DNA from 3 places in the Micromonospora sp. NPDC020750 genome. Region 3 is predicted to be linked to each of the others. Evidence: riboswitches for the same ligand, from Rfam matches in the RefSeq annotation. Region 3 holds a riboswitch; each other region holds the start of a gene.
The links. A riboswitch is a leader RNA that binds a small molecule or an ion and turns the genes downstream of it on or off. The one in region 3 is predicted to bind cyclic di-AMP.
Positions count from the first base shown of each region.

Region 1: another riboswitch for cyclic di-AMP. It lies ahead of ACH4T9_RS28265 (C39 family peptidase); the one in region 3 lies ahead of ACH4T9_RS16225 (transglycosylase family protein).
Region 2: another riboswitch for cyclic di-AMP. It lies ahead of ACH4T9_RS23135 (NlpC/P60 family protein); the one in region 3 lies ahead of ACH4T9_RS16225 (transglycosylase family protein).

Region 1 covers NZ_JBIRTH010000011.1:247,953-258,448, reverse strand. The annotation lists gene ACH4T9_RS28295 (DegT/DnrJ/EryC1/StrS family aminotransferase) at 1-1,058, opposite strand, end outside; gene ACH4T9_RS28290 (TetR/AcrR family transcriptional regulator) at 1,149-1,850, opposite strand; gene ACH4T9_RS28285 (ABC transporter permease) at 2,015-2,917, shown strand; gene ACH4T9_RS28280 (ABC transporter ATP-binding protein) at 2,910-3,710, shown strand; gene ACH4T9_RS28275 (D-ribitol-5-phosphate cytidylyltransferase) at 3,853-5,355, shown strand; gene ACH4T9_RS28270 (CDP-glycerol glycerophosphotransferase family protein) at 5,399-7,099, shown strand; gene ACH4T9_RS28265 (C39 family peptidase) at 7,258-8,121, opposite strand; cyclic di-AMP (ydaO/yuaA leader) riboswitch at 8,345-8,487, opposite strand; gene ACH4T9_RS28260 (acyltransferase family protein) at 8,845-10,068, opposite strand; gene ACH4T9_RS28255 (polysaccharide pyruvyl transferase family protein) at 10,377-10,496, shown strand, end outside.
Region 2 covers NZ_JBIRTH010000007.1:354,176-364,671, forward strand. The annotation lists gene ACH4T9_RS23095 (hypothetical protein) at 1-150, shown strand, start outside; gene ACH4T9_RS23100 (response regulator) at 204-842, opposite strand; gene ACH4T9_RS23105 (sensor histidine kinase) at 839-2,083, opposite strand; gene ACH4T9_RS23110 (alpha/beta hydrolase) at 2,086-3,597, opposite strand; tRNA gene ACH4T9_RS23115 (tRNA-Gly) at 3,831-3,904, opposite strand; gene ACH4T9_RS23120 (zinc metalloprotease) at 4,194-5,177, shown strand; gene ACH4T9_RS23125 (pyridoxamine 5'-phosphate oxidase family protein) at 5,249-5,809, opposite strand; gene dcd (dCTP deaminase) at 5,909-6,487, shown strand; gene ACH4T9_RS23135 (NlpC/P60 family protein) at 6,539-7,579, opposite strand; cyclic di-AMP (ydaO/yuaA leader) riboswitch at 7,592-7,732, opposite strand; gene ACH4T9_RS23140 (N-acetylmuramoyl-L-alanine amidase) at 7,945-9,936, shown strand; gene ACH4T9_RS23145 (NlpC/P60 family protein) at 10,101-10,496, opposite strand, start outside.
Region 3 covers NZ_JBIRTH010000004.1:544,450-554,945, forward strand. The annotation lists gene ACH4T9_RS16210 (ATP-binding cassette domain-containing protein) at 1-1,662, opposite strand, end outside; gene htpG (molecular chaperone HtpG) at 2,294-4,147, shown strand; gene ACH4T9_RS16220 (hypothetical protein) at 4,273-5,031, shown strand; cyclic di-AMP (ydaO/yuaA leader) riboswitch at 5,310-5,463, shown strand; gene ACH4T9_RS16225 (transglycosylase family protein) at 5,463-6,125, shown strand; gene ACH4T9_RS16230 (hypothetical protein) at 6,321-9,671, shown strand; gene ACH4T9_RS16235 (diacylglycerol/lipid kinase family protein) at 9,771-10,496, shown strand, end outside.

The DNA of each region.
Region 1 (10,496 bases), on a different contig from region 3:
GCCTGGCTCAGTGACGGGTGCACCGGCAGGGAGATCACCTCGGCTGCGGCCCGCTCGGTCTCCGGCAGCTCCCACGGACCCGGCGTGCCGTCCTGGGTGAGGTACGGCTTGAGCCGGTGGATCGGGGTCGGGTAGTAGACGGCGTTGCCGATCCCCAGCTCGGTCAGCCGGGCCTGGGCGGCGTCCCGGTTGCCGCGGACCCGCACGGTGTACTGGTGGTACACGTGCTTGGCGGCGTCGGCCACCGGCGGGGTCACCATGCCGGTGATGGCGGAGTCGAGGAACTTGGCGTTCGCCCGGCGCTGCTCGGTCCAGTCGCCGAGCTGACCGAGCTGCACCCGGCCGATGGCGGCGGCCACGTCGGTCATCCGCATGTTGGCGCCGACGATCTCGTTGGCGTACCGCTGCTCCATGCCCTGGTTGCGGAGCAGCCGCAGGGTGCGGGCGAGGCCGGCGTCGGCGGTGCTGATCATGCCGCCCTCCAGGGCGTGCATGTTCTTGGTGGGGTAGAAGCTGAAGCAGCCGGCGGCACCGAAGGCGCCGACCGGGGTGCCTTGCAGGGAGGCGCAGTGGGCCTGGGCGGCGTCCTCGACGACCGCCAGGCCGTGCCGCTCGGCGATGGCCATGATCCGGTCCATCGCGGCGGGGTGCCCGTAGAGGTGCACCGGCATGATGCCGACGGTCCGCGGGGTGATCGCGGCGGCGACCGCCTCCGGGTCGACGCAGAAGCTGTGGGGCTCGATGTCCACGAAGACCGGCTCGGCACCGACCAACCGGACGGCGTTGGCGCTGGCCGCGAAGGAGAACGACGGCACGATGATCTCGTCGCCCGGGCCGAAGCCGAGCGCCATCAGGGTCAGCTGGAGCGCGGACGTGCCGGAGTTGACGGCGACGCAGTGCCGCCCGGCGACGAACTCGCCGAACTCCTCCTCGAACGCCGCCACCTCGGGCCCCTGCACCACCTTGCCACTGCGCAGCACCCGCACAGCTGCCTCGATCTCGGCTTCGCCAATGATCGGCCGCGCCGGTGGGATGAAGTCTGGGTGCTGCCCAGCCATGGGGGATCCTCCTGTGTCGGATGGTGGCGGTGGGGTTCGGATGGCGATACTAGCCGGTACCGGCGTGGCGGAGCCGTGCGACCGCGACGTTCACGCGCCGACCCGGCGCGGTTCAGATTCGGTCAGTGCGCGGTCGTCTTCGGGCAGCGCGCGGTCGTCCCACACTTCTTTTTCCCGATCCGGCGAACCACCACATGCTACTCGCAATGCCGCGACGACGGCCGTCGCCATGGTGCTCAACTGCGCGGCGTCGAGGGAGGCCCGGGAGATCGTCAACCGCCAGTAGACCGGGCCGACGATCAGATCGGCCACGGCCCACGGGTCGGCGCCGGTCGGCAGTTCGCCGCGGGCGACCGCCCGGCCGATCACGATCTCACCGAGCCGGACCTGGTAGTCGCGCATCGCCCGGTGGAGGGTCTCGGCGATCTGCGGGTTACGCGCCGCCTCCGCCAGCAGGTCCGGGATGATCTGCGAGGCCAGCGGGTGTCCGAGCGCCGTCGAGGCGGCGAGCAGCAGCACCTCCACGTCACCGCGCAGGCTGCCGGTGTCCAGCAGGGGCAGCCTGCGCCCCGCGACCGCGGTGACCATGTCGAGCACCAGATCGAGCTTGGAGCGCCAGCGGCGATAGATGGCGGTCTTGCTGACACCGGCCCGCCGGGCGACCGCCTCGATCGAGAGGCGTCCGTAGCCGACTTCGGCCAACTCCTGCATGACGGCAGCGCGGATGGCCGTGGTGATCTCACCACGCAGCACCGCCGCACCGGCCGGGGCACGCCTCTTCTCCGTCGTCACGTGGGACAATGTAGCGCAACGACGATACGGTTGCGTCCCGACGTGGTTTGGACTACCTTCCACGCAGCAGCGGCGAGGCACCCTCTCCGCACCGGCGACGCCGAATTTCTCGCCGCGACACATCATCTGCTCCCCATCGGCACGAAAGATCGGAGCGCCTGACCATGGCCAACACCGCGGTGGCCGACCCCGAATCCGGGCTGACCCGGGCCCAACTCGCGAAGCGGTACGGTCTGCGGGTCGCCGGGGAACGCCCCTCCCTGGCCGAGTACGCCCGCAAGCTGTGGGCGTATCGACACTTCATGACCGCGTACTCGCGGGCGAAGGTCGCGTCGACGTTCAGCAACACACAGCTCGGCCAACTGTGGCAGGTGCTGACCCCGCTGACCAACGCGGCGGTCTACTACCTGATCTTCGGCGTGATCATGTCCCAGCACCGGAACGTCCCGAACTTCATCGCGTACCTCTGCACCGGCGTCTTCGTCTTCATGTTCACTCAGACGGCGGTGCAGAACGGGACCAACGCGATCACCGGCAACCTGGGTCTGATCCGGGCTCTGCAGTTCCCCCGGGCCGCGCTGCCGATCACCGTCACCCTGGTGCAGTTCCAGCAACTGCTCATGTCGATGGTGGTGCTGGCGGGCATCGTGCTGGTGACCGGTGAGCCGCTGACCTTCCGCTGGTTGCTGCTCGTGCCCACGCTGGCGCTCCAGACGGTCTTCAACATCGGGTTGACCATGGTGATGGCCCGACTCGGCGCGAAGCTCACCGACCTCAAGCAGGTCATGCCGTTCGTGATGCGGACCTGGCTGTACGCGTCCGGCGTGCTCTACCCGGTCGTCCTGTTCCGAGAGCACCTGCCGAGCTGGGCGGCGTCCCTGCTGGAGTGCAACCCGCCGCTGATCTACATCGAGCTGGCCCGGTACGCGCTGCTGGAGTCCAACCAGGCGCAGCTGGTGACGTCCCCGCTACGGCTCTGGACGCTCGCGCTGGCCTGGGCCGTCGTCATGGGGATCGGCGGATTCGTCTACTTCTGGCGCGGAGAGAAGGAGTACGGCCGTGGCTGACCAGACCCAGCCGGCGGGCAGCGCCGTCGTGGTGGACGCCGGGCGGATCCCCACCGTCGTCGTGGACGACGTGCACGTGATCTACCGGATCCACAAGGGCGCCACCGGCGGCAGCAGCCCGGTTTCCGCCCTGAAGCGCATTGTGTCCCGGACCAACGCGCCGAACATCCGCGAGGTGCACGCGGTCAAAGGGGCGAGCTTCACCGCGTACCAGGGTGAGGCGATCGGACTGATCGGCAGCAACGGCTCGGGCAAGTCCACCCTGCTACGGGCGATCGCCGGGCTGCTCCCGCCGGCCCGGGGCGCGGTCTACACCATGGGCCAGCCGTCGCTTCTCGGCGTGAACGCGGCCCTGCTCAACGACCTCTCCGGCGAGCGCAACGTGGTGCTCGGCTGCCTGGCCATGGGCATGCACCCCGACGAGGTCAAGCGGCTCGCCCCCGACATCATCGAGTTCTCCGGCATCAACGAGCGGGGCGACTTCGCCTCGCTGCCGATGCGGACCTACTCCTCCGGCATGGGCGCCCGGCTCCGCTTCGCCATCGCCGCCGCGAAGAAGCACGACGTGCTGCTGATCGACGAGGCGCTGGCCACCGGTGACCGCAAGTTCCGGGCCCGCAGCGAGCAGCGGGTCCGGGAACTGCGCGCCAGCGCGGGCACCGTGTTCCTGGTCAGCCACTCGATCAGCTCGATCCGGGACACCTGCGAGCGGACCATCTGGCTGGAGGGTGGCGTCCTGAAGATGGACGGCCCCACCGAGGAGGTCTGCAAGGCGTACGAGAGCCACAAGTAGGACGGCGGAGCGCACCGGTCGGGGCTGCCCCGGACGGCGCGCTCCGTCACCCGCGTTAAGGTTTCCCTCGACGCCGGTCAGAATTCACCAACCGGTCATCAAGGCGTTAATCCCCCACCCCGCGCAGAAGTGAGGAACGGCAATGACGCAGGACCGCACCGCCGCACCGGACGCCACGCCGGCCAGCCCGGCTCCCTGGCGCCCCTCGCGGACGGTGGCGGTGGTCCTCGCGGGGGGCACGGGGACCCGGCTGGGCCTGGGCATCCCGAAGCAGCTACTGAAGATCGCCGGCAAGCCGATCATCGAGCACACCCTGGCGGTCTTCGAGGCGGCCCCCGAGATCGACGAGATCATCGTGCTGATGGCCGCCGGGCACGTCCCCGACGCCCAGCAGATCGTCGACAAGGCCGGCTTCCGCAAGGTCAGCAAGGTCATCTCCGGCGGCGACACCCGCAACGCGACCACCCGGATCGCCCTGGACGCCATCGGCGAGGGCGACGTCAACATCCTCTTCCACGACGCGGTGCGCCCGCTGCTCAGCGGCCGGATCGTCCGGGAGTGCGTGAACGCGCTCTGGACCTACACGGCGGTCGACGTGGCGATCCCCTCGGCCGACACGATCATCCAGGTCGACGAGAACGAGTGCATCACCGATATCCCGGTCCGCTCCACCCTGCGCCGGGGCCAGACCCCGCAGGCATTCCGCTCGGGCACCATCCGGGAGGCGTACCGGATCGCCGGTGGCGACGCGAACTTCGCCGCCACCGACGACTGCGGCGTCGTGCTGCGGTACCTGCCCGGCACCCCGATCAAGGTGATCGACGGCTCGGACGAGAACATCAAGGTCACCCACCCGGTCGACGTGCACCTCGCGGACAAGCTCTTCCAGCTAGCCGCCGCGCAGGCCCCCCGGCTGACCGACCACCGCAGCTACGCCGAGGAGCTGACCGGCCGGACGATCGTCGTGTTCGGCGGCAGCTACGGCATCGGTCACGAGCTGGCCGAACTGGCCCGCCGCTACGGCGCGCAGGTCTTCCCGTTCAGCCGCTCCACCACCGGCACCCACGTCGAGCGTGCCGAGGACGTCGAGGCCGCGCTGACGACCGCCTTCGAGGCCACCGGCCGGATCGACCACGTGGTGGTCACCGCCGGCATCCTGGAGAAGGGCGAGCTGGCGGAGATGGACCAGGAGACCATGGACCGGGTCCTGCACGTCAACTTCGTCGGCCCGGTCACGATCGCCCGGCAGTCCCTGCCGTACCTGCAGCAGACCAAGGGCCAGCTCCTGCTCTACACGTCCAGCTCGTACACCCGGGGCCGGGCCCGCTACGCGCTCTACTCGGCCACCAAGGCCGCGCTGGTCAACCTGACCCAGGCGCTGTCCGACGAGTGGGCCGAGTTCGGCGTACGGGTCAACTGCATCAACCCGGAGCGCACCGCCACCCCGATGCGCACCAAGGCGTTCGGCGAGGAGCCGGAGCACACCCTGCTCGCCGCGGAGACCGTCGCCCAGTCCTCGCTGGACGTGCTGATCTCCGACCTGACCGGGCAGGTCATCGACGTCCGGCGCGCGCCGGGCGAGGGGCCCGCCGCGAACGTTCCCGCCCAGGGTGGCCCGACGGCGACCCCGGCCACGGCCGGCTGAGCGACGACGGCCACCGCAGCACGGCGGGAGAAGCGAAAACGACATGCGTGGTGACCTGGTCAGGAAACTGACCGCCCGGGTGGCGACCACCGGCCTGGCGGTGCTGGCGTTCCTCGCCCTCGCGCTGACCGGGGCGACCGGCTGGGGGCTGGCGTTCGCGGTGGCGGCCCTGGCCGCCGCCGGCTGGGAGCGCCGGGTCCGGCCGGCCGCCGACAGCACCGCCGAGTCGGTGCTGCTCGCGGCCGGCATCCTGGTCGGGTACGCCCGCCGGCTCGACGCCGGCTTCGACCCGGCGCTGGCCGCCACGGCCCTGGCGCTGCTGGGGCTGGTGCTGCTGGTGGGGCCGCTGCGGCAGGCCGGTGACCTGGAGATCCGGGCCGCCAACCTCCCGGTCCGGTCGTGGGCCCCGCTGGTCGCCGGTCGGCTGGCCGACGCCCTGCTGGTGCTGCTCGCCGCGGTGGCGCTGGCCGCCGCGCTGGCGCTGCCGGCGTTCGTCGCCCTGCTGCTGGCGCTGGGCGTCGGCGCGGGCGCCGGGGCGGTGGCCCTGGACCTGGCCCGCAGGCGGTTCCGGCCGGGGACCGGGGGCGGCGCGGTGACCCGGGCGCTGCGGGCGTACCAGCCGGAGTTCCTGCTGCACTTCTCCGCCCCGCCGGGGTCGGAGTACCAGGTCACCATGTGGCTGCCCTACCTGGAGCGGATCGGCCGGCCGTTCCTCGTGATGGTGCGGGAGCCGGAGTTCCTCGCCCCGATCGCCGCGGCCACCACCGCGCCGGTGGTGTACTGCCCCACCCTGAAGGCGATGGACGAGGCGCTGGTGCCGAGTCTCAAGGTGGCCTTCTACGTCAACCACGGGGCGAAGAACAGCCACTGCATCCGGTTCACCCAGCTCACCCACGTGCAGATCCACCACGGCGACAGCGACAAGGCGCCCAGCGCCAACCCGGTCTCGGCGATCTTCGACCGGATCTTCGTGGCCGGCCCGGCCGCGATCGAGCGGTACGCCCGCGCGGGGGTGGACATCCCGGCGGAGAAGTTCGTCGTGGTCGGCCGCCCGCAGGTCGAGTCGATCGAGGTACGCCGGGAGCCGGCAACCGGTCTGCCGAACCCGACGGTGCTCTACACCCCGACCTGGACCGGGCACCACGCCGACGCGAACTACTGCTCCCTGCCGGTGGGCGAAACCCTCGTCCGGGGGCTGCTGGCCCGGGGCGCGACGGTGATCCTGCGCGCCCACCCGTACACCGGGCAGAATCCGGGGTCGGCGCGGCAGCTCGCCCGGCTCACGGAGCTGCTCGCCGCGGACCGGGCCCGCACCGGCCGGCAGCACGTCTGGGGCGCTGCGGCCAGCCGGGAGATGTCCCTGGTCGACTGCGTGAACCGCTCCGACGCGCTGCTCTCGGACGTCTCCGGGGTGATCTCCGACTACCTCTACTCCGGCAAGCCGTACGCGGTCACGGACATGGGCGGCGACGGCGACCGGTTCGTCGAGCGGTTCCCCCTGGCCGGCTCGGGCTACGTACTGCGACGCGACGCGGCCAACCTCGACGAGGTGCTCGGTCAGCTGCTCGACACCGACCCGCAGGCAACGGCCCGCTGGGCCACCCGCTCCCGCTACCTGGGCGACTTCCCCACCCACCAGTACGCCGAGGCGTTCCTGGCAGCGGCCCGCCGCGAGCTGACCCCGACCTGGACCCCACCCACCCCCCGCCCGACCCCGCCCTCCCCCGCCCGCTTCCCGCAATGATCAAGAAGTTCGCGTCACAGGGTTGAGGCCGGAGCTGACGGGTTCGGTCACGGCCGCGGTGCCGGACGGCACCTGGACGGCCGCGGATGCCGGACGGCGCGGGACAGCACCGGGCCCCGGCTCACGGGGAGAGCCGGGGCCCGGTGGGGGGAGGGTGATCAGGCCGAGTAGCCCCTGGTCGCCGCCCAGTGCGCCAGGGCCGTGGTGCTGATCCAGTACGCCGAGGCGGCCGGGTTGGCCGAGTCGGCGATCCGCACGGTACGGCCTTCGTTGCGGTAGCCCACGACGGCGATGTAGTGGCCGCCGGGGAAGGAGTGCCAGCCGCCGTCGACGTCGGTGGCGTCGCCGGCGATGTTCACCACGACGCCGCGCCCGGCGCTGACCGCCTTCACCACGTCCGCCTTGAGCCGGTCGATCTGGGCCCCGGTGGCGGCGCCGCCCGGGATCATCCGGGTTTGGTACGGGTCGCCCTTGACCATTGCGTTGAGCACCCGGGTGGTGTCCTCGGCCGAGTTGGTGCCCATCTCGGTGGTGCCGAGACGGCTGGCCAGCCCGTCCTGGGTACTCCCGACGCCGGTGGCGGAGAGCGCGTTGCGCACCGCCGCGGGGCCGCAGTAGTAGTAGGTGGTCTGCGCCTGGTAGGCGTAGTCGAGAACCTTCGACGACGGCGACTTCGGGGTGGCCGGCTTCGCCGTGGTCTGCTTCGGGGCTGCCCTGGTGGTCAGGTCGGGGTTCGGCGCGGCCGTGGTGGCGCTCGGCGACGGCGAGGCGCTGGAGGACTCGGTCGCGCCGACCCGGGCCTGGGCGCGGCTGGCCGCGCTGTCGAGGCGGGGTGCGATCTCGGCCACGGCGGCGTTGGTGGTCTGCCGCGGCGCGGGGGTGTCGTCGGTGCCGGCCAGCAACACACCGGTGCCGGAGGCCAGCAGGAGCGCCGCGGCCGAGCCGGCGACGACCTGGTACGGGCGCTCGGTGGCGAGACGTCGCAACTGCCGCTTGAGGTGGTCGTTCACGTGTTCCTCCACGGGGATGGGGCGGAGAGCGGGGGCACCTGGGCATGCGTCGTCGCACGGTGGCGTGGACGAGACGTCCACAGCCGGTCAGGTCAGCTCTGGGAAGATGCCCGGTCAGCCGGGCGTACGGGCGGGTGCGCCGGTCAGTTCGTCAGCCCGGGGGCGACGGACGCGGGCACCACGGCGCCGCGGTGGAGGAACAACCGAGGGATGGGGTCGCGCTGCACGAGGATGGCACTCCTTCCGACACCGCCTACCGGGTTAGCTGACGGATTCGGGCGGGAAGATCGCCCTACCGCGGGCCGTGGCCCGCGGATTCACCCCACATGTGCACTGGGTCCCCGGTTCGTGATGGTCACGATTGAGCGGGTCGGCGCGGCGTCGCCTATTGCGATCGGGTACCGCACCGGACGGGCCGACATTACTGGCCGGTCGAGGCCCTGCCAAGCCCTTCCTACCTGCGTAAACCCTCTCCGATCAGCTTTCTTGCGGCACATTGGGAACTGACGTGACTCAATGGGATTAGGGGCCTTCGGGGTGCCCTCGGGCGACAACCGGACGATCAGTCTTGATCGTCGGCGAGTTATGTCGGTGGACCCGCCCCGATGGGTCGACTGCCCGTTTACCCGAGCGATGTGACCGGCGTCATAAAGAAATTCGGGGCAGCACCGCGACCAACCGGGGCCGGGTCGGGTCGGGTCAGCCGACCCGGCCGGGTGCCAGCGGGCGAGGCCGTCAGCGCCGCTCGGGGACCGCGACCTGCTCGCGGGGGTGCGCCGGTGCGGGGGCGGCCGTCGTCGCCGGCCCGGGCGGCCCCGCCGGGTCGCCGGGGACCGTCCCGCCGCCGGGAGCCGGCGGGCGGGGCCGGCGGGGCGGCCCGAGCCGGCGGGTCAGCGGCATCTCGACCCACCGGTGCAGCAACGCGGCCAGCCCCAGGTTCACCAGCAGGAAGCCGACCACGGCCAGCGGTCCCCACCAGCCGGGCAGCCCCACGCCGAGCCGGTCGGCCAGCCGCAGCACGGTGACCATGACGAAGACGTGCACCAGGTAGAAGGCGAAGGAGACCTCGCCGAGCCAGACCATCGGCCGGGACCGCCACGGCGTCCGTGCCCCGCGCACGTCCGCGGCGGCGGCGGCTGCGATGACCAACAGGTACGCCGCCGCGAGCAGGGCCGCCCACAGCTCGGCGCGGATCCACTGCGAGGCGACGACCCAGGTGGCCACGAAGATCACGCTGGCCGCGGTGAGGCCGGGGCCCCGCCAGCGCCCCCGACGCAGCAGCTCGGCCGCGGCGACGCCCATCCAGAACTCCAGGGACCGCACGACGGGGAAGACCTGGGTGAACCACCAGGTGCTCTCCTGCGGCACCAGGCGCTGACCGGGCCAGAGCGCCACGATCAGCAGCGGCACCGCGACCACCACCGCCCACAGCACCCCGGGCCGCGCTCGGCGGACCAGCGGCAGCGCGAACGGCAGGCAGAAGTAGAAGAACAGCTCGCAGGAGAGCGACCAGCTCACCGAGTTGACGCTGTAGAAGTAGCCGGGGGTCGGGTCCCAGGCCTGGAGCAGCAGGAGGTTCTCCACCGCGGCGCGGGGGTTGACCGGGTCGGCGAACACCCACACGCCGGTAAGCAGCACCGCCGCCCACATCAGCAGGTGGTTGGGGTAGATCTTGGCTAGCCGGCGGCGCCAGAAGTCGCGGCGGCGGTCCCCGTCGCGGGCCGACCAGACCAGCACGAACCCGCTGAGGATGAAGAAGAACTCCACCCCGGACAGGCCCAGGGTGAACAGCCAGTCGATGACGGCCTGGTAGTCGGGCTCGGCGACGATCCGCATGGTGCCGACGTGGTACCCGAAGACCAGCAGGGCGGCGATCCAGCGCAGCCCGGTCAGCGAGGGCAGCCGGCTCGCCGGGCGGGCCGGCGACTCGGGTCGTACGACGGTCGGTGTGCTGGTCATGCCGGCGGTCCGTCCGTCCGCAGGGTCACCAACACCGCGCCTCCTCGCCTCGTGTCGCGCCGGGCAGCCGGCGCCGCCGCGTCGTGGCGGGCCGGTGGGTGCCGCCCGCCGGGCACCCTACCCGCAGTTCCCGCCCGGCCCTCGCGTCGGCGCTCGCCGGGAGACGTGAATGCCAGAAGCAGGTGTCCGATGGCCTAATATCGCGGTCTCGGAACCAACGGGCGTGCCCCGATCTCGTGGGGCCACGCCTGGTCGGCGCCCGCCGGCGCACCCTCGACGGGGTGGACACGACGAGAAGGACGGCACCGATGCACCAGCGGATCCTGCTCCGGGCCAAGAAGGGCCCGTTCGACGTCTACTCGCCGGAGGAGACGTTCGAGCGCAACTGGATCGGTGACAACACCGGCAACCTCGTGTTCAGCCACTCG
Region 2 (10,496 bases), on a different contig from region 3:
GGCCTGGACCGGCAGAAGCGGGACTTCGCGGTCGACCTCACATCCACGCTCGACGGGCTGGCGACGAAGCTGCGACGCAAGGCCCCCGACTACCGCCTCGACGAGTTGCGCGCCGATCTCGACACGATCCTCGACGAGTGGTCGGCCTGACGGGGGGGGCACCGCTGCGCCCCGTCGTCCGCTCACCGACGCCAGCAGGCCGGTCAGCTTCGCAGGTAGGTCAGGACGGCGAGTACGCGGCGGTGGCCGTCCTCCACGGGAAGATCGAGTTTCAGGAAGATGTTGCCGATGTGCTTGGCCACCGCGGCGTCGCTGACCCCGAGCGTGCGTGCGATCGACGGGTTGGAGCGGCCCTCGGCCATCTGCCCGAGCACCTCCCGTTCCCGCCGGGTCAGCCGGTCGAGCGGATTGGTGGTGCGTTGCCGACTCAGCAACTGCCGCACCACAGCGGGGTCGATGACGGTCTCGCCGGACGCGACCCGCGACACCGCATCGGCGAAGTCGGCGACCTCGCCGATGCGGTCCTTGAGCAGGTAGCCGACCCCGGCCTGACCGGACGGGCCGAGCAGTTCGGCGGCGTACGCGGTGGCCGCGTACTGCGACAGCACCAGGACCGCCGCGTCCGGATCGCCGGCACGCAGTGTCACCGCGGCGCGCAACCCCTCATCGGTGAAACCGGGCGGCATGCGGACATCGGTGATGACCAGGTCAGGCCGGCACTCCAGGGCGGCCCGCAACAGCGAGTCACCGTCGCCGACCGCCGCCGCGACCGTGTGGCCGAGGCCCTCAAGCAGGCTGACGAGGCCGGCCCGCATGAGGGTGGAGTCCTCGGCCAGGACTATCCGCAGCGACACGGCAGGTCGATCCTCACCACGGTCGGGCCTCCTCGCGGGCTGCTGATCTCCAGGGTGCCATCCATGACGGCCACCCGGTCGGCCAGCCCCCGGATGCCCGTGCCCAGCGACGGGTCGGCACCACCCCGCCCGTCGTCGGTGATCGTCAGCACCAGCCGATCCTCCACCACCCTTCCGGTGACCCGGACGCAGGTGGCGGCGGCATGCCGAACCACGTTGGTCAGGGCCTCGGAGACCACGAAGTAGGCGGTGGACTCCACCGCAGGCGACGGGCGACCGGGCATCACGAGGTCGACCTCGACCGGAATCGGGCACCGCTCGGCGAGTTCGCGTACCGCCTCGGCCAGCCCGAAGTCGGTGAGAATCTGCGGATGGATGCCGCGAATCTGCTCCCGGATCGCCGCGAGCGCCATCCGGGCCTGCTGGTGGGCCTCGCCGACGAGTTCGCCGGTCCGTTCGTTCTTGCCGGCGAGTTCCATCTCGGCCAGGCTCAGATTCATCGTCAACAGCAGCAGGTGCTGCTGTGCGCCGTCGTGCAGGTCACGCTCGATGCGTCGACGTTCCGCCTCGAACGCGTTCACCAGCCGGTTGCGCGACTCGGCCAGCTCATCCATCTGACGGCTCAACTCGGTACCGGTGGGGGCGAGCAGCCACCTGGCGAACTCCGCCTGCCCACCGGCGAGAACGCTGATCCCGTACAGGGTGACGATCGTGGCGGGCACCCCGGCCAGGGCGGCGACGGCGCACGCCTGGCCAACCGTGTCGACCGACCAGCCGCCCAGATCGATCTGGAACTGACCCGGGTTCATCGTCGCGACGAACAGCGGCAGGGCCAGCAGGATGACGCAGAGGAAGACGACGAACAAGGCGAGCGCGTCGAGGAGAAGGAGCACCGACTGTAGGCACGCGAAATAGCCGAGTTCGCGCCAGGTGGCCGTCTCCCGCACCCTCAGCCGTGCCCAGGCCAGCCCGCTTCCGGGTGCCGTCGCGTGCGGGTTGCGGACCTGGGCCGACGTCAGGAGGCGGAGCCGGTGACGCTCCAGCGCCCCGACCGGCATACCGATGAGCAGAAGCAACGGCGGGAACAACAACAGCACCAGTACGGCGACCCACGCGGCTCCGGCGACCGGCACCGTGCTGGCGACGTAGGCCAGGCTCCGCCACGGCCACGACGACCGGAGAAAGCGGAGCGGATTGCCCGCTATCGCCCGCCACACGCTCGCAGCCACGTTCACGCCCCTGCGACACAGTCTGTGTCACGGGTCGGCAGAACGCCGTCGACCAGGTAGCGGTTCACGGTGCTGTCCACACATTCATTCCCCGCGGCGAGATACTGGGCATGCGCGAAACGGCCGCGCAGCGTCACCATCCGCGAGCCCGCCAGCGCCTGGTGCATCGCCTGCTGTCCCGGGTACGGGGTGGCCGCGTCGCCGTCAGCCCCGACGATCAGCGCCGGCGCGTTGTTGCGGATCGTCGTGGCCGCCTCCGCCGGCCGGACCGGCCAGAACGCGCACGGCGTGATGTTGCGGGTCAACGGCCCGAACAGGGGCTCGTCGGCGCGGTGGGCCTGAATGTCGCGGAAATACGTGCCCGGATCCCGGGAAGCGGCGCGGTCGGCGCAGAGGACGGGGGTCCCTGCTCGATCGGCGGCGTAGCCGTCGCCGGTGAGCAGACCGGCGAGAAACGCCTCCAGCGACGGTGTGGGCGTCGTCGCTTCGCCGTGTGCGGCAGCGTCGAGCACCCGCAGTTGCTCGGCGAGATCCGCGTAGCCCTCGACGAGGTCGTCGTAGAGGTGGGCGAAGAGGAAGTACGGCAACACGTGCGAGTCCACCGCGTACGTGCCGATCTTGAGCGGACGGCGAGCGCTGGCGCTGTTGATGCGGTCGACCACGGCCAACACCTCGCTGGCGGTGGCGCCCAGGCCGTACTCGCCGTTGTGATCGGCCGCCCACGCGGCCCAGTGTTCGAGTGCGGCCTGGATCGCCGCCGCGTTGCGGGAGAACAGGGCCGGGCCGAAGATGGCCGGATCCACGGCGCTGTCCAGCACCACCCGGTCGGCGCGGGAGCCGAACATCTGCAGGTAGACCGCACCCAGGTAGGTGCCGTACGAGTAGCCGAGGTAGGACAGTTTCCGTTCCCCCAGGACGCCTCGGATGAGATCCATGTCCCGGGCGGTGTTCCGCGTGGACGCGTGCGGCAGGAGATCGAGGTTGCCCTGCGCACACCCGGCGGCGAGCTCCTTGGCCAGTGCCGCGCTCTCGTTGAACGTGCGCTGGCTCGGGCCGGCGGAACGCAGGAACGTGTTGGTCTCCCATCGGCACTCGATCGGGCTGCTCCGGCCCACGAACCGCGGGTCCATCCCGATCAGGTCGTACCGGGCCGCGACGTCCGGCATCTGCTCGCCGGCAAGCACCATCCCCATCCCACTGTCTCCAGGGCCTCCCGGGTTGAGCATCAGGACGCCACGGCGATGGGCCGGATCGGTCGCCTTGATCCGCGCCATCGCGACCGTGGTCGTAGGGCCGTGCGGGCGGCTGTAGTCGACCGGAACGGTCACCTCGCCGCACTGGGCACCCGCGTCGTCGAGAGCGGCGCCCAGCTCGTCGGCCGGACCGGTAAGGCAGCCGTGCCAGTTCACCGACTGCCGTTGGGCAACCCCGGCCGACGCGACAGTCGTGGTCAGTACTCCGCCGAGGGTCAGTGCACCGGCGGCGACAATCGCGGTGATTCTTCGAATTCGCACAGGTCAACCCTAGGAACCACCCGTTCGGGGCGCGATGGTGCACGAGCCCGCGCCCCCGGTCGAGGCGCCGGTACCCGAGCGGTATACCTGGCTCTACCTACCGCAGCGGGGCACCGCATGCCCGAGCCCACCCCGCGCTCAGCTGACCCGGAATCGGGCACGGCAAGCGCGGTAAGCGTCAGCAACGTCGAAGGCCCTGGCCGGGACTCGCGTCCTGACCAGGGCCTTCGTGGTGGAGCGGGTGACGGGAATCGAACCCGCACTGTCAGCTTGGGAAGCTGATGTTCTGCCATTGAACTACACCCGCAGGCGGCACCACTGTACCCGACGGCTGCGCCGGGTGCATCCAGGCACCCGTCGCGCGCCGCCGACCGGCAGCCGCACCGGGCCGACGCCGCTGCCCGCACTCCGCCCAACCCGGTCCATGGCCACCTCACCGCCTCCCCGCGATGACCCGAGCCATCGATGAACCGTAGAAGTTTCATACCGGCAACATATAGCCGTTCTCAAATCCTTCGATCGGTTGTAACGTCTGCCACAAGTTTCAGCCACGGCGCGACACACCCCCTGCCGCGCCGCCAGAAAGAGGTGGGCCCATGGGACTCCGTGCCAACCTGCTGACCCGGCGTACCGCCGGCGTCGCGTCGACGACCCTCGCACTCCTGCTCAGCACCGCCGCCGTGGGCGTCGTTCCCGCCGCATCGGCCTTCTCCGCCGCCCCGGGTCAGACGTGCGCCGAGCCGGCCGACGTGCACTCCGACGCCCGGGTCAAGGCGGGCGCGCAGACCAAGCACGAACCCAACGAGCTGACCGCCGCCCAGGTCCGCGAGCGCGAGGCCGACCTGGCGGGTGCCCTGCGCGAGCGGGCCAACTTCCGGGCCGGGGCCGGCGCCGGCACGCTCGCGACCGTGACCATCCCGGTCGTCGTGCACGTCATCCAGGAGAACAGCACCCGGGCCGGCGGCAACATCCCGGACTCGCTGATCACCTCGCAGATCGCCGTGCTGAACCAGGCCTACAGCGGCGCCACCGGCGGCGCGGCGACCGCCTTCGGCTTCCAGCTCCAGAAGATCAACCGGGTCACCAACCCGGCGTGGTACCCGATCGTGTCGGGCTCGTCGGCCGAGCGCTCGATGAAGACCTCGCTGCGTGAGGGCGGCAAGAACACCCTGAACATCTACCTCGGCGAGCTGAGCGACAACCTGCTCGGCTGGGCGACCTTCCCGAAGCGCACCCTCGACAAGATGGACGGCGTCGTCGCCCTGAACGAGTCGCTGCCGGGTGGCACCGCCACCAACTACAACCAGGGCGACACCGGCACCCACGAGGTCGGCCACTGGCTGAACCTGTACCACACCTTCCAGGGCGGCTGCTCCGGCTCGGGCGACAGCGTGAGCGACACCCCGGCGGAGGCGTCGCCGGCGTACGAGTGCCCGACCGGGCGGGACACCTGCACCGCCACCGGCAAGGACCCGATCACCAACTTCATGGACTACACCTACGACTCGTGCATGCACCAGTTCACCGCCGGGCAGGCGAGCCGGATGCTGACCGCGTGGAACGCGTACCGCGCGGCCTGACGCACCCCTGTTCCTGACCCTCCGGTGCCGGCCCCGTCCTCCGACGGGGCCGGCACCGGCGTCGTCGGGGGTCAGGCCGCCGCGCGGTGGGCGCCGCAGGCGTGCCGGGTCGGCCCCTGATCCGGTACGCCCACCGGGGCGCCACCCGGGTCACCGGCGGACCGGGGGTCGAGCCACACCTGCACGGCCGGCTGCCCCGGCCCGCCGCCCGGGAAGACGGCGCCGCCCTGGTAGCGGCGGGCGAGCATCGCCACGTCGACGGTGAACTCGAACAGCCGCCAGTCCACCTGCGGGGCGGCCCGCCCCAGCTCGGCGAGCCGGGCCACCCGGGCCTGGTCGGTCACCGGCCACGCGTGCCCCGCCACGTACGCCTCGTCGTCGCTGTCCTCCGGCGGGAAGGAGTGCAGCGCGTAGCGGCCGTCGCGTTCGAGGTCGCGCCGCTTCGGCGAGTCGACGATGAAGCAGAAGAGCCCGTCGTCGGTGATCACCGGGGAGACCGGGTGCACCCGGGGCCCACCGTCGGCGCGGACGGTGGCCAGGTAGCCGAAGCCCGGCCCGTACTGCTGCATGAGGAGGCGGATCCCGCCGGCGAGTCGTGGCTCGTCAGCGGCGAATTCGGACCAGGAAGCCATGTGGGCATTCTATCGAACACGTGTTCGACAGGCGAGCGCGGCGCGCCGGTCGCCGTAGGCGATGACAGGCCCGCCGACCAGGGTCGCTATGGTGTGCCGATGCTGCTCTCCGACCGCGATCTCGTCAGCGAGCTGAAGGCTGGCACGCTCGCGCTGGAGCCGTTCGAGCCCACCCTGGTGCAGCCGTCGAGCATCGACGTGCGCCTCGACAAGCTCTTCCGGGTCTTCAACAACCACCTCTACACGCACATCGACCCGTCGGTGCAGCAGGACGACCTGACCTCGGCGGTCGAGGTGCCCGACGGCGAGCCGTACGTGCTGCACCCGGGCGAGTTCGTGCTCGCCTCCACGCTGGAGGTGATCTCGCTCGGCGACCAGCTCGCGGGCCGGCTGGAGGGCAAGAGCTCGCTGGGCCGACTCGGGCTGCTCACCCACTCGACCGCCGGGTTCATCGACCCGGGCTTCTCCGGTCACGTCACGCTGGAGCTGTCCAACGTGGCGAACCTGCCGATCACGCTCTGGCCGGGCATGAAGATCGGCCAGCTCTGCATCTTCCGGCTCTCCTCGCCGGCCGAGCACCCGTACGGGTCGAAGGTGTACGGCTCGCGGTACCAGGGCCAGCGCGGCCCGACGCCGAGCCGCTCCTGGCAGAACTGGCGCACCTGGCCCACCCGCTGACGGCGCGGGCGTGGTCGAGGGGCCCGTCCCGCGGAACGGGCCCCTCGCCGCTCAGTCGGGGCGGCCGTAGCTGTGGATCTGGCCGTCGTCGATGCGCTTCATCTTGACGGGCTGGCCGGCCTGGGAGGCGTGCACCACCCAGCCGCCGCCGACGTACATGCCGACGTGGTGCAGGTCGGCGTAGTAGAAGACGAGGTCGCCGGGGCGCAGGTCGGCGCGGCTCACCCGCGCGGTCACCGACCGCTGCTGGGCCGCGTTGTGCGGCAGCGACACGCCGGCCTTGGCCCAGGCCGCGAGCATCAGGCCCGAGCAGTCGTACGAGTTGGGGCCCTCGGCGCCCCAGACGTAGGGCTTGCCGATCTGGGCACACGCGAACTTCACCGCGACCCCCGCACCGCCGCCGGGGTAGGCAGCCGGGCAGGGAGCGGGACGCAGCGCGCCGCCACCGCCGGTGCCGTACACCTTGAGCCGCAGCTTCTGGAGCCGGTCGATCTCTGCGTTGATCTGCTTCCGCTTGGCGGCGAGCTGCGCCTCGGTGCGGGCGAGCTGGGTGACCATCTCGTCCAACGGCTTCTTCTTCGCATCGAGCTCGTCGCGGAGGTCGATGACCGCCCGGATGTCGCGCTGCTGGCGCTCGGCGAACTGGTCGAGCAGTTCCAACTGTCCCATCATCTGACCGGGCGAGCGACTGCCGAGCAGCGCGTTCACCGCCGACAGGTTCTCACTCTTATACGCCTCGACGGCGAGGCCGCTGACCTTGTCCATCGCCTCGTCGACCCGGCGTTGCAGCGGCCCGATCTGCTTGGCGACGGCGTCGGCCTGCCGACGCTTGAGGGCGAGGTCCTGACGGGTGGCGTTGTGCCGCTCGATGAGCGGTTCGAGCTTGTTCCAGTCCTGGTCGATCTGCCGCTCGATCTCGGCGATCGAGGGATCGGCCTGGGCCGAGGTCGGGGCGCCGGTCAGGACGACGGCGGCGCCGGCCAGTGCGGCGAGGGCGGTGGTGAAGCGTGACCAGCGTGGGCGCGGCGTAACCGGCATCCGGTCGGCGTGCGCCGACCGGCGTGACGGGCGCCGCAGGGCAGGGAGTGCCACCTGGCTCCGTTCTCCTTCTTCCTTGACCGCCTACCGGGTTAGCTGACGGGTTCGGGCGGGAAGGGAGAGCGCCCTACCGCAGCGGCGCTGCGGATTCACCCCGGCGTACCTGGGTCCCCGGCTCGCCCGGAGGCGACTCGGCGGTGTCGGACCGTCACCGCCCGGCTGGGCGATACAGCTACCGGCCGACGATTGACCAGAGTAGAGACGCCCGTTATCGATCCGCAACCCGCCGGGCGATGACACGCCATACCACGCCACCGTGCGGAAGATTCCTTCACATCGCGACACCTGGTGGAAAGCTATTGACGTGGGAGGACGACGGCGGAAGGGTGACCTCATCCGACGCCCAACCAGGAGGTTCGATGCCCCGTTCTGTCGTGTCGTCGAGCAGACGGATCCTGCTCGCCGCCGCCGTGGCCGCCACCACGGCCCTTGTGCCCCTCGGTACCACCGCCTCCCCGGCCGCGGCCGGCCAGACCCCCAACCGCCAGCAGCAGTACGCTGACGCCGCCGCCGAGTACGGCGTGCCGGAGAGCGTCCTGCTCGGCGTCTCCTACCTCCAGTCCCGCTGGGACACCAACGCCGGCACCCCCAGCACCAGCGGTGGGTACGGGCCGATGCACCTCACCGACGCCGAATACGTGACCGGCCTGCCCACCGGCACCCACCACGACTCCGGCGACGAGGACCCGCGCGGGGACGACTCCCGCCCGGCCCCCGCCGCCGCCCAGCCCTCGGCCGACGAGGCCCCGACCGCGGCGTCGTTGCAGACCCTGGACACCGCCGCCACCCTGACCGGGGCCGACGAGGCTGCCCTGCGCGCCGACGCGCCGACGAACATCCGGGGCGGGGCGGCGCTGCTCGCGTCGTACCAGCGGCAGATCGGCGCCCCGGTCGGGGCCGGCACCGACCCGGCGGCCTGGTACGGCGCGGTGGCCCGGTACGCCGGCGCGGACGGCGCCGACGCGGCGGCTGCCTTCGCCGACGAGGTCTTCGGCACCATCGCCGGCGGCGAGAGCCGGGTGACCGACGACGGGCAGCGGGTGACCCTCGCCGCCCGGGCGGTGACCCCGCAGAAGTCCTGGCTGGACCGGCTCGGCCTGCGCCTGCCGGCGCGCCCCGACGGCCTGGAGTGCCCGTCGACCATCTCCTGCGAGTGGATCCCCGCCCCCTACCAGTCGCTCGGTGCCGACCCCGGCGACTACGGCAACCACGACCTGTCCGACCGGCCCAAGCGGCAGAAGGTCGAGTACATCCTCATCCACGACACCGAGGGCAGCTACGCGGGCACGGTCAACATGGTCCAGGACCCGACCTACGTGAGCTGGCACTACACGCTGCGCTCGGCCGACGGGCACATCGCCCAGCACGTGAAGACCAAGGACGTCGCCTGGCACGCCGGCAACTGGTACGTCAACGCCAAGTCGATCGGGCTGGAGCACGAGGGCTTCGCCGCCCAGGGCACCTGGTACACCGAGGCGATGTACCGCACCTCGTCGAAACTGGTCCGGTACCTCGCGCTGCGGCACGGCGTCCCGCTGGACCGGCAACACATCATCGGCCACGACAACGTCCCCGGCACCGTCGCGGCGAACGTGCGGGGCATGCACTGGGACCCGGGCCCGTACTGGGACTGGTCGCACTACTTCGACCTGCTGCGCGCGCCGGAGCTCAACACCGGCACCCCGCTGACCGGCATGGTGCGGATCGACCCCGACTTCGCCACCAACCGGCCGGCATTCACCGGCTGCGTGACGGCGGGCGTGCCCTGCCCCTCGCGCGGCTCCTCGGCGGTGGTGCTGCGCAGCGCGCCGAGCGCCGACGCGCCGCTGGTCAACGACATCGCCCTGCGTCCGAACGGCTCGCCGGCCACGATGGCCGTCTCGGACCACGGCGCCCGCGCGTCGACCGGGCAGACGTACGCCCTGGCCGGCCGTGATGGTGACTGGACGGCGATCTGGTACCTCGGGCAGAAGGCGTGGTTCCACAACCCGGCGTCCGCGCCCACGGCGGCCTGGACCGTCGGCCTGGTGGCCACCCCGAAGGCCGGGAAGGCGACGATCCCGGTGTACGGGCGGGCGTACCCGGAGGAGGCGGCATACCCGGCCGGCGTGCCGTACCAGCCGATCTCGCCGTTGCAGTACACCCTCTCCGCCGGCCAGCGGTACTCCGTCGGCAACGTGCTGCCCGGCGAGTACTACCGGGCCACCACGTTCGACGGCTCGGCCCCCGGTGACCGGACGGTGATCCGGGGTGAGAAGCAGTACGTGCAGATCCAGTTCGGCCACCGGATCATGTACGTCGACCGCGCCGACGTGAACCTGGTGCCGTCCCCGCTGGGCGCGCCCCGCTGACGGTCGCCCCTCGGCACGACGAAGGCCCCCGGTCGGGTGACCGGGGGCCTTCGTCGTGGACGGTGCTCGGGTGCGGGGCCTCGCGTGGCATCAGGTCCGGGCGGCCTTCGCGGGGGCCGGGGACTCCTGGCTGCGCGCGCCCGCACCGGAGCCGCGCGGGGGCGTCAGCCGGGTCGGCGGAAGCCGGCGACCGGCATGGTGTTGATGCTGCTCACGTTGACCGGCTTGCCGACCCGGGCGGCGTGCACCATCTTGTCGTTGCCCAGATAGAGGCCGACATGGTGCAGATCGGCGAAGAAGAACACCAGGTCGCCCGGGAGTGCCTGCGAGCGCGGGATCGCCTTGCCCTGTTTCCACTGGGCCCCGGTGAAGTGGGTCAGCGAGATCCCGGCCGCCTTGTAGGCGTACTGGGTCAGGCCGGAACAGTCGAACGTGTTCGGGCCGGCGGTGTTGAAGACATACGGGTCGCCGACCTGCGCGCAGGCGGTCCTGATGGCGATCCGAGCCGCCGTGGTGATCACGCCGGTGACCGTCGGGCAGCCCTCGACGGACACCACGGT
Region 3 (10,496 bases):
GGGCACCAGGTTCACGTGGGGCCAGCCGGCCAGGTCGTCGAGCAGTTGACGGTCGTGGGTGGCGACGACGACAGCGGCCGGCGTGGTCAGCAGGGCCGCGGTCAGCTCGTCGACCAGCGCCGCTGACAGGTGGTTGGTCGGCTCGTCGAAGAGCAGAAGATTGGGTCGGGCGGCCAACTGCACCGCCAGGTCCAGGCGCCGCTGCTGGCCCTGGGACATCCGCTGCACCGGGGTACGCAGCGCTTCGCGGTCCAGCAGGCCCGTCGCGCTCAGCGGCACCGCCTCGCTCTCGCGGAGGCGACCGGAGGCGATCAGCTGACCGATGTGCTGCTCGTACACCTGCCGCGCGGTGGTTTCGGCCGGCCAGCTCGGCACCTCCTGCCCCACCAGGGCGATGCGTGCGCCCGGCAGGCGGTGCACCGATCCGTCGGTCGGTTGCAGGCGGCCGGCCAACACCGACAGCAGGGTGGACTTGCCCGTGCCGTTCGCGCCGGTGATCAGGAGCCGGTCGCCGCCGTTCAGGCTGAGCGTGCGGGGCTGCTCCAGGCGCCCGGCGAGTCGCACGCCGTCGACGCGCACCAGCGCGGCACCGCGACGGGTCGCCAGCTCCGGCCAGCGCAGGTGCAGCGGTGGCTCGGGCACGGTGATGCGGTGCGACTCCAGGGCGTCCCGCTCGCGGTTGAGCGCCTGCACCACCCCGGGGGCCCGGGACTGGCGCTGGTGCTTGCCGGTGCCCTTGTCGGGGCGCCAGCCGGTGCTGAGCCGGTCGCGGGCCTGCTCCACGGCTGCCGTGAGCCGGTGCTGCTCGGCCTGCTGCGCCGCGTACTCCTGCTCCCACCGCTCGCGCTCCCGGCGGCGCCCCTCCTGCCAGCCGTCGTAGCCACCGGCGTGCAGGTGCGCCGTGCGGTCCTGGCTGGGGTCCAGGTCCAGGAACTCCCGGGCGACGTCGCGCAGCAGAGCGCGGTCGTGGCTGACCAGGGCGACGCCACCACGGCGGGCGCGCAGTTGCGCGGTGAGGAACACCAGGCCGTCGGCGTCGAGGTGGTTGGTGGGCTCGTCCAGCAGCAGGATGTCGTGCTGGGCGCCGAGCAGGCAGGCCAGGCGCACCCGGTGGCGCTGCCCGACCGAGAGGGTGCTCAGCTCGCGCGAGCGGTCGGCGCACGCGCCCAGCGCCTGGAGGGCGATGTCGACCCGGCGTTCGGCGTCCCAGGCATCCAGGCGCGTGGCGGCCTCCAGCGCGGCGGCGTAGCGCGCCTCCGCGCCGTCAACCCCCGCGGCGAGGTCGTCGGCCGCCCCGTCGAGCGCCGCCAACGCCACGTTGGCGGCGCGCAGCGCCTGATCGGTGAGGGTGCCGACGGTCAGGCCCGGTCCGGCGCGCAACGCCTGCTCGGCCAGCCCGATGGTGCCCGCCCGGCGCACCGAGCCGGCGTCGGGCTGGACCATGCCGGCCAGGACGTGCAACAGAGTCGTCTTGCCGCAGCCGTTCTCGCCGACGATCGCCAGCCGGGACCGGGCCGAGACGGTGACCGACACGCGGTGGAGGACCTGACGCCCACCGAGGAGGACGCTCACGCCCTCGGCGCGCAGGTGCGCGTGCTCCCCGGCTGGGACCGCGCCGTCCGCCGACAGCCGTTCGTCCACGCCGGCGTGCTCGTGGTGCACGGGCTCGTAGTGGACGGGAGAGTCGCCTCGCGGCGGGAATGATGGACTCGTGGGAAGAAAGGACACAGGAACGCTCCGCAGCTCGCGATGGAGCCGGGCAGCCTGAAGGTGCCGCCCGGCAGGAGACCGGAACGGCGGGCAGGGAGGTGAGGATCGCTCGGTGCGCCGCCGTCAGCGGCGGATGCGGAGCCTCATCGACGCGATGCCTGTGTGAGTCATGGCGCCAACCCTACCTCGTTCGCTACCTCGCCTCGACCAGCGAGGAGAGCAGGGCCGCAGCCCCGCCGGGACGACACCCCTATTCAGGACGCTGTGGAGCTGATGTTCGGCTACGACATCAGCTCCACAGGACGCGCGAAGAACACCCACCGCAGGACGAACCGCGCACGCGCCGCGCAAACCCCTCCCGCAGGAAGGACCGGACACCCAGGATTCGCCACCCGGGCGAGCCAGGCGAGGGGTTGTCCGGTTAGGCAGCAACCCCGCCGACACCGGCCGGGCGGGTGACACGACCGGGAGCGACGACTCGTATCCTGTGCGCGAAGGTCGGACGTAACTGAAAGGGGTCGGTGTGAGCAACCGGATCGAGACGCTGGAATTCCAGGCGGAGGCGCGCCAGCTGCTCCAGTTGATGGTCCATTCGATCTACTCGAACAAGGACGTCTTCCTGCGCGAACTCATCTCCAACGCCTCCGACGCGCTGGACAAGCTGCGCCTGGAGTCCATGGTCGACAAGGATCTCGCGGCCGACGTCTCGGACCTGCACATCGAGATCGAGGTCGACCGCGACGCGCGCACCCTGACCGTCCGGGACAACGGCATCGGCATGTCCCGCGACGACGTCGTCGGCCTGATCGGCACCATCGCCAAGTCCGGCACCGCCGAGCTGCTCGCCAAGCTGCGTGAGTCGAAGGACTCGGCCGGGTCCGCCGACCTGATCGGCCAGTTCGGGGTCGGGTTCTACGCGACCTTCATGGTGGCCGACAAGGTCACCCTCGTCACCCGCCGCGCCGGGGAGGCCGAGGGCACCCGCTGGGAGTCCACCGGCGAGGGCACGTACGTCGTGGAGACCATCGACGACGCGCCGCAGGGCACGGCCGTCACCGTCCACCTCAAGCCGGAGGACAGCGAAGACAACCTGCACGACTACACCGTCGACTGGAAGATCCGCGAGATCGTCAAGCGGTACTCGGACTTCATCGCCTGGCCGATCCGGATGACCGTGGAGCGCCCGGGTGAGGACGACGCGGTCACCAGCGAGGTGCAGACCGTCAACTCGATGAAGGCGCTGTGGGCCCGCCCGCGCAGCGAGGTCGACGAGGCGGAGTACAAGGAGTTCTACAAGCACGTCAGCCACGACTGGGCCGACCCCCTCGAGACGATCCACATGCGGGGCGAGGGGACCTTCGAGTACGAGGCCCTGCTGTTCCTGCCGTCGCACGCCCCGGTCGACCTGTTCGCCCCGCAGGCCCGGCGCGGCGTGCAGCTCTACGTCAAGCGCGTGTTCATCATGGACGACTGCGACGCGCTGATGCCCAACTACCTGCGCTTCGTCAAGGGCGTCGTCGACGCGCACGACCTGTCGCTGAACATCTCCCGGGAGATCCTCCAGCAGGACCGCCAGATCCAGGCGGTGCGCCGCCGGCTGGTGAAGAAGATCCTCTCCACCGTCAAGGAGCTGAAGGCCAACGAGGCCGAGAAGTACCGCACCTTCTGGTCGGAGTTCGGCCCGGCGTTGAAGGAGGGCCTGCTCGACGACCCGGACAACACCGAGGCGATCCTCGACATCGTCTCCGTCGCCTCCACCCACGACCCGGCGGAGCTGACCGGCCTGCGCGACTACGTCGAGCGGATGAAGGACGGCCAGGGCGACATCTACTACATGACCGGCGAGTCCCGGCCGATGATCGAGAACTCGCCGCACATGGAGGCGTTCCGGGCCAAGGGCTACGAGGTGCTGGTTCTCACCGACCCGGTCGACGAGGTGTGGGTCGAGCGGGTCGGGCAGTTCGACGGCAAGCCGCTGCGCTCCATCGCCAAGGGCCAGGTCGATCTGGACACCGAGGAGGAGAAGAAGGAGGCCGAGTCGGCCCGCGAGCAGCAGCGCCAGGAGTACGCCGACCTGCTGACCTGGATGACGGGCCGGCTCTCCGACAGCGTCAAGGAGGTCCGGCTCTCCACCCGGCTGACCACCTCGCCGGCCTGCGTGGTCGGCGACGCCCACGACATCACCCCGACGCTGGAGAAGATGTACCGGGCGATGGGGCACGAGGTGCCGCAGGTCAAGCGGATCCTGGAGCTGAACCCGGGGCACCCGCTGGTCGAAGGGCTACGCAAGGCCCACGAGCAGGACGCCGGGGCCGACGCGCTCGGCGACACGGCCGAGCTGCTGTACGGGATGGCGTTGCTGGCCGAGGGCGGCGAGCTGGCCGACCCGTCCCGGTTCACCCGCATCCTCGCCGACCGGCTGGCCCGGACCCTCTAGCCGCCGCCACGCACCGCGCGCCGGGCTCCCGGTCGACACCGTCGACCGTGGACGCCCGGCGCGCGCCGTTGCGCGTCCCGCCGGGCGGGGCCCCGGACGGGCGGGCGGACCGGGATAATGGCCCCATGCTTCGGGGGCGGCTGCGCGGGTTGGTGTCGGTGTCGATCGGGCTGCTCCTGCTGCCAGGCTGCTACGGGCCGGAGCCGCAGGTCGACACGGTCCGGACCAGGGAGCTGGCGATGCAGGACGCCGGTCGCAAGGTCACCCGCGTCGAGCAGGCCGTCGCGCGGGAACGCCGGTACCCGCACCCGGCGCAGCGGTACGCCCGGGAGGCCGCCCGGGTTGCCGGCACGGAGGTCATGCGGATCGACGACACCCGGACCGGGGGCGGGGTCTCGCTGATCGTCCGCGTGCACGGGGTGGCCACGGCGGTCGACGCGTCCGGCCGGTCGATGGACGAGACGTTCGACCTGCCCGTCTGCTATGCGATCAGCGTCGAGCAGGACGCCATGGACGACCGGGTCGACGAGGTGTCCTGTCCGGACGGCTCCCCGCTCACCGTCTCCGTCGACCCGGAACTCCCGGGCTCCGCCGAGGACGACCTGCGCCAAGCCCTTCCCACCGGCGGTGCGGCCACCGAGCAGGCCGTCCGCGCGGCGGTCGACGGCCTCGACCTCGAGCCTCTGGTCACCCGGCAGGTCGCCGCCGTGGGTGGGGTCGTGGGGGTGGCGCTGCGGGCCAGTCAGTACGACTGCCTGCTGGCCCGCGTGGAGGGTGGACGGGTCGAGGTGTGGCGGCCCGCCCGCGTGCAACTCGCCCCCGGGGAGCTGAGCTGCACGGCCGACACCGCCGTCGCCGGGCACGGCCGTCGACCGCCCCACTGAGCTGTGTGGGCGATCACCGAGCGTTTCCGGCATCCGATGTACGCAATCGGACCCCGATCACAATCAGTGACTGGCCGGGGTTGTCCGTTGACGGTTCACCCTGATCAGACTCGGCCCGGTGTTTGCCCTGCATTGCTTGTGAAGTCTCGCAAGTCGACGGTGTGGTCCTTCGCCCGAGCGGGTGAAGAACTTCACAAGAGGTGGGCACCCGTCACCAACGGTGCCTAACGTCGATCGAGTCCGCGAATGCGGCGACCACGGTCGGTAACGCCTAGTCCTGCCGCCGACCGTCGGTTCCCTTGTCAGTAAGGCAGGAGCGGGGGACCCACACGTTCCTCGGTGCACCGCACCTCGGGGTGAAGCCGCCTGAGGCGGCCGGGCTCCTCGGCCCGAACCCGACAGCTCACCTCGCCGGCGTGGAGGAATCACACATGGCAACTGAATACACCGCCCGCCACCGTCGGGTGACCGTCCGCCGCGCCGCCGTCGGCACTCTCGCCGCGGGCGCCCTCGCCGGGGTCGTCGCCCTGGCCGGCCCGGCCGCGCCGGCCCAGGCCGCGGTCAACTGGGACGCCGTCGCCTCGTGCGAGTCCGGCGGCAACTGGCACATCAACACCGGCAACGGCTACTACGGCGGCCTGCAGTTCTCGCAGGGCACGTGGGCCGGCTACGGCGGCAAGAAGTACGCGGCCCGCGCCGACCTGGCGACCCGGAGCGAGCAGATCCGCATCGCCGAGAAGGTGCTCGACGGCCAGGGCATCGGGGCGTGGCCGACCTGCGGCAAGAAGGGCGGCTCGACGAAGGGCAGCGCGAAGTCGGAGCGGAAGTCGGAGACGAAGGCCGCCCCGAAGGAGCGGTCCTCGCGTACCGAGAAGCCGGCCTCGCGCAGCAAGCGGGACACCACGAGGAGCGCCCCGAAGGGCGCTCCGTCCAGCGGCGGGATGACCTATGTGGTCCGGTCGGGCGACACCCTCTCCAAGATCGCCACGGCGCAGGGTGTGCGGGGCGGCTGGCGCGTGCTGTGGGAGAAGAACGAGCGGGTCGTGGGCGAGCACCCGAACCTGATCTTCCCGGGCCAGCGGCTCAGCCTCTGAGTGCCCGCCGGGTCGGCGCGACCCGGCGTCCCGGTCCCGGGGCACCCAGCACCGGAAGCGCCCGGCCGGATTCTCCGGCCGGGCGCTTCCGCGTCCCCGACGGGCACGCCACCCGGGTGAAGTGCTCGCGGGAGCAGCGTCACAGCCCCGCAAAACGAGTCGGCCGCCGGTCCCGTCGCCGGGCACAATGGCGCGATGTCGCGCCACACCGCCGCCCTGCTCGACGACCTCGACGAACTGCCGTACCGGGAGCGGATGACGACCCTCGCCGCCCGGGCCCGGGCCCTTGCCGCCGCAGGCCGGCTGGACGGAGTGCTCGCGGACCTGCGGGCCGGGTCGACGTACCACCGGTTCCTCGCCGTGACTGCGGCCCAGGTCGTCGGCGACCGGGCCGGGACGGCCGCCGCCCTCGACGACCCGCACGCGGCGATCCGGGCCGTCGCGGTCCGTGTCTGCCTGCGCGCCGGCTGGCTCACCGCCGACGACCTGCACCCCCTGCTCGCCGACGCCCCGGCCGACCTGCGCCGGCTGGTCTACCGGTCGCTGCGGTCGCTGCGTCGCCCGGAGGTCGCCGACCGGCTCGTCGACGCGGTCCGCGACCGGTTCGGCGACGCCGAGGCGGTCGCGCTGCTGCCCGCCTGTGGCCCCGACACGGTACGCCGGCTGCTGCCCCTGCTCGACCACGCGCTCGGCGGCGGGGCGGCCCTGGCCGGCCGGCACGCCGGGGTCCTGCTCGACCACGCCGAGGCGACGCTGCCCGGCCTCGACGGCTCGGAACGCTCCCGCTGGTGGGCGGCGCGCGCGGGCGCGCTGCTCGGCACGGCGGTCGGCCACCCGGAGCGGGTGCTCACCCTGCTCGAACGCCACGCCCCGGCCGACGGGCTCCCCGGCGACCTCACCCGCTACGGCGTGCTTGCCGCGGCGTCCCCGGCCCGGGTGCTCACGCTGCTGACCGACCCGGCCCGCGCCGGGTGGCTGGGCCGGGCCACCCTGCCCCCGGCGTTGCTGCGCCGCCTCGCAGCGCTGCCGCCGGCGGACCTGGTCACGCTCGCCCGGCGGCTGCGCGCCGACGACGCCCGCCTCGCGGCGCTGCTGGACGCGCTGCCCCCGGCGGCGCGCGGCACCCTGTACGACGCCGCGCTCGCCGACGTCGAGACGGCCGCCGCGATCCCGTCTTCGGCGGTCATGGCGGTGCTGCCCCGGCGCTGGCGGGAACGGGAGGCCCGCCGGGTGCTCACCCTGGAGCGGGTCCGTGCCGACGAGGCCGCCGTGCGGGCGTGGAGCGCCGAGCTGCCCTGGCCGGAGGCGTCCGCGGCGCTGGTGCCCGCCCTGCGCGCCGCCGACGCGGGGGACCGGGCGACGGCGTACGAGCTGCTGCTCACCGCCGCGCGGCGCAGCGACGACCCGGCGGCGGTGGCCGAGGCCGTGGCCCGGCTCGTCGGGCTGCGCAACGAGCAGGACCCGGTCCGTTCGGCGGCGCTGGCCACCCTGGCGACCATGGCCCGGCCGCTGCGCGCCGACTCGCGGCCCGTGCTGGCCACGCTGGTCACCGACGCCACCCACGCCCGGGACGCGTCCACCCGCACGCTGTCCGCGCTGGGCGAACTGGCCTGCGGGGTGCTGCGCCACCACGTCGACGAACCGGAGCTGCTGGGCTGGGCGCTGGACACCCTCGACGCCCTCCTCGGCGGGCACCACCTGCCCCCGCTGGGCCGGCTCGACCACGGCCTGCGCCGGGGGCAGGAGCGGGTCGTCCTCGACCGGCTCCTGCCCTGGATCACCGCCGGGACGGCGCGCGGCGAGTTCACCCCCCTGTTCGCCGTCACCCGCGCGCTGGGACGCCGGGCGTGGCGGCTCCCCGCGCTCCAGGAGCTGCTGCACCGGGCCACCGGCCCGGGCAACGTCTCTTCGGTCGTCCGGAACGCCGCCGACCTGTGGCTGGCGGACCCGACGCCGCGCGGCGAACGGGTCGCCCTCCTGCTCGCGGCCGATTCGTCGGTGATCACCTTCGAGGCGGTGTGGCGGACGGTCTGCGGGCGGCGCACCGACCTGCTCGACCGGGTGCTGCTCGGCCCGCCGCCGCGCGGGGCGTTCCTGCCGGCCGGGCCGCGCTGGGTACCCGGGCATCCGTGGCACGTCGACCGCTGGCTGCCCCGGCACCGGCGGGCGTACGTCGACCTCCAGGCCCGGGTGGTCCGGGACGCCGGCCAGCCGATGCACGCCCGGGCCGCCGCGCTCGCCCGCGCGGCGCGGGTTCCCGACGCCGGCCGCGACCTGGTGCTGCGGTACGTCGACTCGGCGAACGTCACCCTCGCCGAGGCGGCCCTCGGCGCGCTGCCCTGGACCGATCGGCCCGAGGACGCCCTGACCACGCTGCTCGCGCACGCCGACGACGACCGGGCCCGGGTGGCGATGTACGCCGCAGGCCGGGCCGCCCGGTTCGTCGCCCCGTCCGCGCTGCTGGCCCGGCTCGCCGGCATCGCCCTCGGCCGGGGCAGGGTGACCAGCCGCAAGGAGGCCGTCCGGCTGCTCGGCCGGCACGGGCCGCCCGAGGCGGTGCCGCTGCTGCGGCAGGTGTGGCAGCAGCCCGACCAGCACCGCGATGTCCGGGCGGCGGTCACCTCCGCCGCCCGGCAGCGGCTACACACGCCGCAGAGCTGGGCGGTGCTCGACCTGGCAGTCGGCGGCGGCCGGGAGGACACCCTGGCGGTGTTGGCCGCCGGGCCGCACGAGGTGCCGGAGCCGCACCGACCCCGGTACGCCGGCCTGGTCGTCACCGCCTGCCGCAGCGGCGACGGGGTGGTCTCCCAGGCGGCGCTGACCCGGCTGGTGCAGTGGGCCCGGTGGGCGCCCGACGTCACCGACCTGGTCGTCGAGGCGCTGACCGACCTCGACGCGCACGCCGGTTGGCCGGCCCGGTCGATGTTGCTCGGCGCGCTGCTGGACCTGCCGCACCGCCCCGAGCGGGCCGCGCTCGACGCCGCCCTGCGCCGGCTGGTGGCCCTCGACGCGGCCGACGACGACCCGGGCGGGCCGGAGCGGGACCGGCCGGCCCGCCGCCGGATCGACGCGATCCTGCGGACCGTGCGGGTGTGGACGCAGCGCGCCGGCGTCGACGCCGACCTCGACCCGGCCCGGGACGCCGCCCGCAACCTGGCCCGGCACCCGGGGTTCGTGGCCGGGGCGGCCGGGCTGCTGACCGTCCTGGTGCGCCTCGACGGGCGCACCCCGCAGCACCTCGTCGCCGAGCTGACCGAGCTGTTCGAGCTGGCCGCCGGACGCCCGGCGCTGGCCGCCCAGCTGGCCGACGCCCTCGCCGGCCGGGTGCGCCGGGACGCCGCCGTCGTGGACGCCGGGCTGCTGCTGGCGGCGGCCCGGGAACTGGCCGCCCGGGGCGACGCGGCCGGGCTCCCCGCGCTGGCGCTGACCCGGGCCGGGGAGCCGTACGGCTGGTCGACGCCGTGGCGGGACCTGCTGCGGACGCTGCGCGGGCACCCGGTCGCCGACGTCCGCGACGCCGCCCTCGCCCTGTCCATGTCAAGGTGACCCGGGCCGGTTACGGACCGGGTCGCGGTGGTGCGGACCCGGGCCGGTCGGGTGCCGGCGGCAGGCGTGGCGGACACCCGGCCGGGGTACACCCGGGTCATGAGCACGCCTGCCCGCCCCGACGAGGCGGCCCCGGCGCGGGTCGGCACCGTCGCCGTCGTCGCGCACCGGAAGAAGACCTTCGGCGGGGGCCTGGACGAACTGCGCGCCACGCTGGTCGGCGCGGGCGTCGACGACCTGCTCTGGTACGAGGTGCCGAAGAGCCGCAAGGCTCCGAAGAAGGTCCGCCGGGCGCTCGACCGGGGCGCGAAGCTGGTTTACGTGTGGGGCGGTGACGGCATGGTGCAGCGCTGCGCCGACGTCCTCGCCGGCACCGGCGTGCCGATGGCGATCCTGCCCGCCGGGACGGCGAACCTGTTCGCCACCAACCTCGGCATCCCGACCGACCTGCCCGAGGCGGTGCGGAACGGTCTGCGCGGCCGACGCCGCCGCCTGGACCTGGGCCGGATCAACGGGGAGCACTTCGCGGTGATGGCCGGCGCCGGCTTCGACGGCGACCTGATCGGCGAGGCCGACCGCAGGCTCAAGGGCCGGCTGGGCCGCCTGGCGTACGTGTGGACGGGGCTGCGGCACGTCCGCGGCGAGCTGGTGCGCACCCGGATCCGGGTCGACGGGTCGGACTGGTTCGACGCCGAGGCGAGCTGCGTGCTGTTCGGCAACGTCGGCACGATCACCGGCGGCATCCCCGCCTTCGACGACGCCCGGCCCGACAGTGGGGCCCTGGAGGTCGGGGTGGCCACCGCCAGCGGCGCGGTGGACTGGGCG